DNA from 2 places in the Desulfobacula phenolica genome. Region 1 is predicted to be linked to the other one. Evidence: riboswitches for the same ligand, from Rfam matches in the RefSeq annotation. Region 1 holds a riboswitch; the other holds the start of a gene.
What was found. Region 1 has a riboswitch for cobalamin ahead of BLT94_RS15850 (hypothetical protein). Riboswitches for the same ligand answer to the same signal wherever they lie in the genome.
Positions count from the first base shown of each region.

Region 2: linked by a shared signal. The riboswitch ahead of BLT94_RS10460 (MFS transporter) and the one ahead of BLT94_RS15850 (hypothetical protein) in region 1 are both predicted to bind cobalamin.

Region 1 is NZ_FNLL01000010.1:14,973-18,516, forward strand. Features, by position in the region: gene BLT94_RS15845 (FecCD family ABC transporter permease) at 1-966, opposite strand, end outside; gene BLT94_RS15850 (hypothetical protein) at 981-1,256, opposite strand; cobalamin riboswitch at 1,392-1,584, opposite strand; gene ade (adenine deaminase) at 1,737-3,458, opposite strand; gene BLT94_RS15860 (ABC transporter permease) at 3,474-3,544, opposite strand, start outside.
Region 2 is NZ_FNLL01000005.1:310,379-313,922, reverse strand. Features, by position in the region: gene BLT94_RS10465 (helix-turn-helix domain-containing protein) at 37-1,014, shown strand; cobalamin riboswitch at 1,116-1,298, shown strand; gene BLT94_RS10460 (MFS transporter) at 1,402-2,682, shown strand; gene BLT94_RS10455 (methyltransferase) at 2,679-3,544, shown strand, end outside.

The DNA of each region.
Region 1 (3,544 bases):
TTCATGGGGAAGGACTGCCCGGGTAATTGTATCGGCCAGTAACAATAAAAAGGCCCCTGCCAGCATGGATAAGGGAATAAGTTTCCGGTTGTCAGGCCCTGTGATAAACCTGACCGTATGCGGAACCAGCAAACCCACAAACCCTATAATACCTGAAACAGAAACACAGATGGCCGCCAGCATTGAACCGGTTATCAACAAGATTAAAGTCGTTTTTTTCAAATCAACACCAAGGCTTGTGGCGGATTTAGCCCCAAGTGCGACCAGGTTCAGATCACGGGCAAAAAATATTGAAACAAACAGACCAATCAACAGAAAAATTACAACAACAACAAAATCAAACCAGGTTTTGGAAGCAAAACTTCCCATAAGCCAGAAAATAATGACCGAGACCTGTTCATTGGCAATAAATTTTAAAAAACTGATACCGGCAGAAAGTATTGCAGCGACAATAATTCCGGATAAAATCAAATTGTTGGAGGATAGCCCGGCCATGGGGTTTTTTGATGAATAAGATAAAAAGATGACCACAAACAAAGTAACACAAGCACCTGTAAAGGCAAAAGCCGGAACGGAAACAAAGGCTGCACTTAAGTTTAATAATATGGCAATACTTGCACCAAATGCTGCTCCAGCTGATACGCCAAGGGTATAGGGATCGGCCAGGGGATTTAGCAATATGCCCTGAAACAAACTCCCGGATACGGCAAGTGCCGCCCCGACAGCGGTACAGGTTAATATTCTTGGAAGCCGCACATCAAACAGAACAGCCAGATAGGTTTCACTGGCATTTCCCATGATTTGATGACCGGTCAATTTTCCATAAAGAATGCTGATAATATCAACCATTGGAATCCTGATATATCCCATGGAAAGCGAAATAAGGATCATTAAAACAAGAAAAAGGGAGAAAAGGACCACCAGATATCCTATTCTCCCCTTTGATATGGCAACCGGTATACTCAAATTTTTGCCATAATCTACAGGCCTGCACCTGAAGCTTTTGCAGCATCTTTTATACAAGACACAAAAAGATTTGCGAACTGATTATTAAATTCGGCACTAAAGTTTTGTTCTACTTGGTTAAGGTCGTTCCGGTACTGTTCAAATTGTTCCATATGAAACAGATGGGCGGATTGAGCTGCTTCCGGCGAGGCTGTGATAAAATTTGCAACAATAGTAGATTTGGCTTGGAGGGTTGAACATAAAATCAGGCCCAGAAAGAGAATCAGTACAATAAATTTAAATTTTTTCATAACATTTCCTCGGTTATTATCAATATTAATAACACGAAACTGGGCATAAACAAAAAAACCCATATCAGAAACTGTCTGATATGGGAACCGTTTTTATCCTCATTTTCTTGATCTGCCCAAGTCCTCGCAAGCAACACGACCAAAGGTTTTCAGGCAGGCTTTCTGACTTCCGGATCAATTGAGTCGTCACCCCTTCCCGTTAACTCCAACTTATTGAACAGTGGCAATAGTGACGTTCATCCCCGATTACAGCGGCGGGTCCGCTCCTGATTTTCACAGGATTTCCTTTTGACTGCACCTAAGCAGCACCTGAAACCTTTGATAAAATAGATGGATTCTACAACGGTGTCAAGAAAAACTTCATATCTTTATCAATTTTTTCAAATACATATAAAAACTCCAGGGTTCTTTTTTTCCGTCAAGGTCAAAATAAAAAAACAACGGCGGGTTTGTATGATGGTTCAAATGACGTTATCATGCCTATTTGATGCAATCATCTGCAAACAAAGACGTGACGGCAAATTTTTCAACATCAACAAGTCCTAAGTCGGTTATTTTCAGCTTTGGAACCGGTGACAGACATAAAAATGATAAAATCATAAACAATGACGGGTGGTCACTTCCCAATATTTTCACCTTTTGTTTTAAGATTTTCAAATCAGCAGCTGTTTTCTCAAAACTATTATTGGACAGCAAACCTGCAACAGGCAAAGGCAAATCAGCGACCACCTGATTATTATCAACAACAACCAGTCCTCCCTGCATTTTTTTTATCCGTTGAAAAGCTGCAAACATATCCACATCATTGGTTCCGGCTATCACAATATTATGGGCGTCATGAGCAACCGTTGACCCGATTGCCCCTCGCTTGAGTCCAAGCCCCCTGACAAAGGCTTTTCCTATCCGGCCCGTAGCATTGTGTCTTTCTATGACAACGATTTTGAGAATATCACGGCTGATATCTGATTCAATATAATTGTTTTTAATCCTGGCAGTGGCAATAAATTTATCCGTTACAATCTGACCTTGCAGGATATCAATGACACGGATCTTGCTGCCTGCCGCAGGAATTTTGAAATCTGCCCGGCTCAGTTCGCCAGGATTCATTGTCCCCCTTAACTTGGGGATTTTATGAAGAGGGCGGCAAATCAATGACTGATTTTTCAAAACAGGCACACCTTTTTTATATACAGCCTCGATTTTCACCTGTTTATAATCAGAGAGCAAAACAAAATCCGCCCAAAAGCGGGGTTTTATTGCCCCTATATTCCTCAGCCCATAGTGATTTGCAGTGTTGATGGTGGCAATCTGATAAGCGGTTATGGGAGCCATTCCCAAAGAGATAGATTTTCTCAGTGAATGATCAATATGCCCTTCTTCCAGCAGGTCATCAGGATGTTTATCATCCGTGGCAAAGGAAAAGTGCCATGAATTTTCTTTTGTTACAATGCCGATCAAATCTTCCAGGTTTCTTTCCGAAGTACCTTCCCGGATTAAAATGTGCATGCCCTTTTGAAGTTTTTCCTTGGCTTCTTTAGCAGATGTTGATTCATGGTCGCTGTCAATTCTGGAAAATATATACGCATTCAAATCTTTTGCGCTGATACCCGGAGCATGCCCGTCTATTTTTTTCCATTTGGCCGCGGCAATGCGTTGATGGACTTCTTCATCACCATTAATGACCGCAGGATAATTCATCATTTCACCGATTCCGGCCACCCCTTGCTTGTGTATCAGGGCGCACAAGTCCTTGTGACCGATATTGGCACCTGAAGTTTCAAGCGGTGTGGCCGGTACGCATGACGGCAGCATGACAAACACATCCAAAGGAACCTGTTTGATACTGTCCAGGACATACCGAATTCCTTCCAGCCCCAGCACATTGGCAATTTCATGAGGATCTATTATTACCGCAGTGGTTCCCCGCTGCAGCACGGCCCGTGAAAATTCAGGAAGTGTCAGCATGGTGCTTTCAAAATGCATATGCCCGTCAATAAAACCGGGTGACATGTAAAGACCCTGGGCATCAATGATTTTTTTTGCATCATACTCGCCAAACCCGATAAAGCGGCCGTCACATACAGCAACATTCCCGGTATGAATCTCACCGGAAATAACATTGATAACCCGTACATTTTTTATCAGTAAATCCGCGGGCACCTCTCCTCTTGCCACAGCCAGATTGTGCAAAAAATTTTTCATCCTCCCCCCTCCCCTTTAAACTTTGGAAACAAAAATATCCTGATTCAACACATCAAGGGCATTAAAACCAACCTTTAAAGAAAACA
Region 2 (3,544 bases), on a different contig from region 1:
GTGTCAATAATCTGTTTTAATGGTGAAAATAAAAAAATGATTCGTCAAATCAATATCAGGAAGCAGGGTTCAGATTCCACCAAGCCAAATCATTTTGAAAAAATAGACATAACTCATAGCGATTCCAATGGAGAATCTTTTTTTGAAAATATCAGCCTCAGACCGGGCCTAAGATTGATTATCTCTAAACGTGAAATTTCCCGGAATTTTCGAATGATTTATGAAATTGGCAATGCCCCTGTCAGTTTCTGCTACAATCTGTCTTTTCGGAACCGCTGCACCATCACTGAAGGTGATAAAAAAGGAATGGTCATGGAAAGAGTTCCTGGAGACAGTGTGCTGGCCTATCTTCCTGAAACCAAAGGCATTATTGAAACGCTGCCGGGGAAACAAAAACTGGGGATATCAATTCATTTTTCAGTTCAATCGTTCAGAGACTTGTTCATGCAACTGCCTCAATGCCTCACTCCAATTCTTACAGACCTTAACACAACCCAATCTTTTTATCAGCAGTCCGCCTTTAACAAGGAAACCGCTCTTGTTCTTCAACAAATCATTGCCTGTCCATACCAGGGTGAAATCCAAAGGTTGTTTTTCGAGAGCAAAGCTTTAGAGCTGGTGGCACTTAAGCTAATGGAAATGGGAGAATATCAGGATAACTATCCGTCAAATTTGAGCCGCCCGGATTCGGAACAGATAAGGGAGGCATATCATATCTTAACAAGCAGGATAGAGTCTCCTCCAAGCCTCAACGATCTGAGCCGGCAGGTCGGAATCAATCGTAACAAGCTAAACCAGGGATTCAAGCTGATTTACGGAGATACTGTGTTTAACACCCTGCGCAATATACGACTTAACAGAGCAAGGACTCTCCTGCTGAACACGGAATTGAGCCTGTCAGAGATCGCCTTTTCAGTTGGATACAATAATCAGGCCAATTTCACAACAGCTTTTCGCAGACAATGCGGAAAAACCCCGAAATCAGTTCGTCTGGAATCTATAGCCCATTTATAATCTTTTTTGTGCGGCTCTCATAAAATAAAATGCATTCTGCAAAAGACTTCTCTTTGGTAAGCGGTATATTAAACATTTCATAATATGAAATTTGTTTTTCATATGCAAATATTAATGCAGTAAAAGCCTAAGAGCTTTAAGGGAAAACGGTGAAAAACCGTTGCGGACCCGCCGCTGTAACCGGGGATGAAAGCTGGAAATATGTCACTGCCTTTAAAGGCGGGAAGGCCCGGCAAATCATAAGAACCGGAAGCCAGAAGACCTGACTGCATGATTTGAATATCATTGTTCCTCCGTGGATTGGGGAGCATTAGATAATATACGTGGATTAACAACGGTATCCCGTCTTTGATTATCAAAGACGGGTTTTTTTTTTGGATAAAATTTATGACAGATGTCAATACAGGTATAATTAAAACTGCTGCCTCATTCCATTATAAAATGGGGCTGTTGTTTCTCATGTATATTGTACAAAAAATTTTTCTTTGTTTTTCATGGACCCTGATACCCATTATTTTACGCAGCCATGGAGCATCTCTTGGCAGCATTGGCTTTACTGCTCTGGTATACAGCCCCTGGGCACTTAAATTCCTTTATGCTTTTGCTGTTGATCGTTTTTACAACCTTGGCCTTGGAAGGCGCAAAAGCTGGATTGTTCCTTTGCTTATTATCTCAGAGATTATCCTGCTGTTTCTGGCAGTATTGCCACCTGAAGAAAACTTAAAATTGTTCATGATCTGCGTATTTGTACTTAATCTGATATTTGCCACCACAGATGTTGCAGTGGACGGTTATGCAACAGATATGCTTGAACCCCATGAGAGGCCCTGGGGCAATACGGTTCAGATGACGGCTTATGTCATAGCCTATATGCTGGGGGCAGGCGTTTTCCTAATTGTTTATGAGAACCAGGGATGGCTGACCACACTGCTTATGATTGCAGCGCTGCAATTGATATTGATGATCCCGGTCTTATTTCATGATGAGATATCCCTCAGATTTTTGCCCGGATCTTCTGGAATAATGGATAGATTAACTCTCAATTTACCCAGATTTTTAAGACAACCCAATATCCTGATTTTTTTAATATTCTCAGCATTGCTGACAATCTCCTGTCAGGGCGGCAGCCAATTGCGCCTGCCCCTGTTGATTGACCTGGGATTTGATCGCATTGATCTGGGGAAATTAAACATATGGGTCGGGGCTCCCATGACCATATTGGGTTCTATCTTTGGCGGTTTTTTTCTAAAAAGCCTGGGGCTGGGAAAGGTCTTTGCAATGTGCTGCACGGGAATTGCAGGGCTTAATTTTTTTTCCGCCTTCATATCTCATAATTTATCCCCCGTAATATGGCAGATCATGGTTATGACAGGATGGGACAAACTGATGACCGGTATTGTTATGGTCCTGATTTACAACACGATCATGACCTTAAGTTCGGGGCACAATTCTGCAACCCGCTATGCCATATTGTGCAGTATCACCCATCTGGCAGGCCTGGGAATTATGCCCATAACCGGAAATCTTTGTGATATTACAGGCTATTTTAAATTATATACCGGCCTTGGCACATGCGCTCTTATGACACTTTTTATGGGAATCTGTCTGCTGCGCTACCCGCTGAATTTTTTTTACCAATCCAATCAAACAAAGGAGCAACACCCATGAGTTTACCCCAAGTTAATGTTAGCCCTGAAAAACTTTATAGGATGTGTTATGCATCTGTTCAATCAAGTCTGCTACTCACAGGGATAAAGCTGAAGGTCTTCAACCACTTGTCAAAACCACAAACAGCAGATCAGCTTGCCCGGGTGATCAACGGCCATCCTAAAAACACCATGCTCTTTTTAAACGGCCTGGTAGCATGCGACTTGCTTTTAAAAAAAAGGGGGATCTATTCCAACACCCCGATTGCCCAAACATTTTTAGTGGAAGGATACTCCACCAGCCTGGGAAAAGGATTTATTCACCAGGGTAGCATGTATGGCCTTATGCCTGAAGACTTGTCCACGTTGGTTTTAAACGGCCCGCCTTCCCTGGAAAACAGGATGGATACCGGGGAAAAATGGGGGCATAATGCAACCTGGATGGCCAATAATGAAAGGTCCGGTATTGCCCAGCAGATGTCGGATATAGTGTCTGCTCTCCCTGAGTTTTCATCTTTTGAAAAGATGCTTGATCTGGGTGGAGGACCTGGAATATTCGGCATTGCCATTGTGGATAAACACCCTACCATGAAAGGGACAGTTTTTGATCAAAAACCTGTGGTGGAAGTGGCCAAAGGTTTTATTCGGGAGTATGGCCTGGAAAGCAGGATAGATGTGCTTGCCGGGGATTTCAACAAAGATTCTCTGGGCAAGGGTTATGATCTCATATGGGCCAGTTCAACTTTGAATTTTGCCCAGAACAACATGGAAAAGGTCATGAAAAAAATCCATGAAGCCCTTAACCCCAAAGGGGTATTCATCAACCTGTCCGAGGGCCTCACCCATGAGGGAACAAAACCGGATTTTTTTGTTTTCTGCACCCT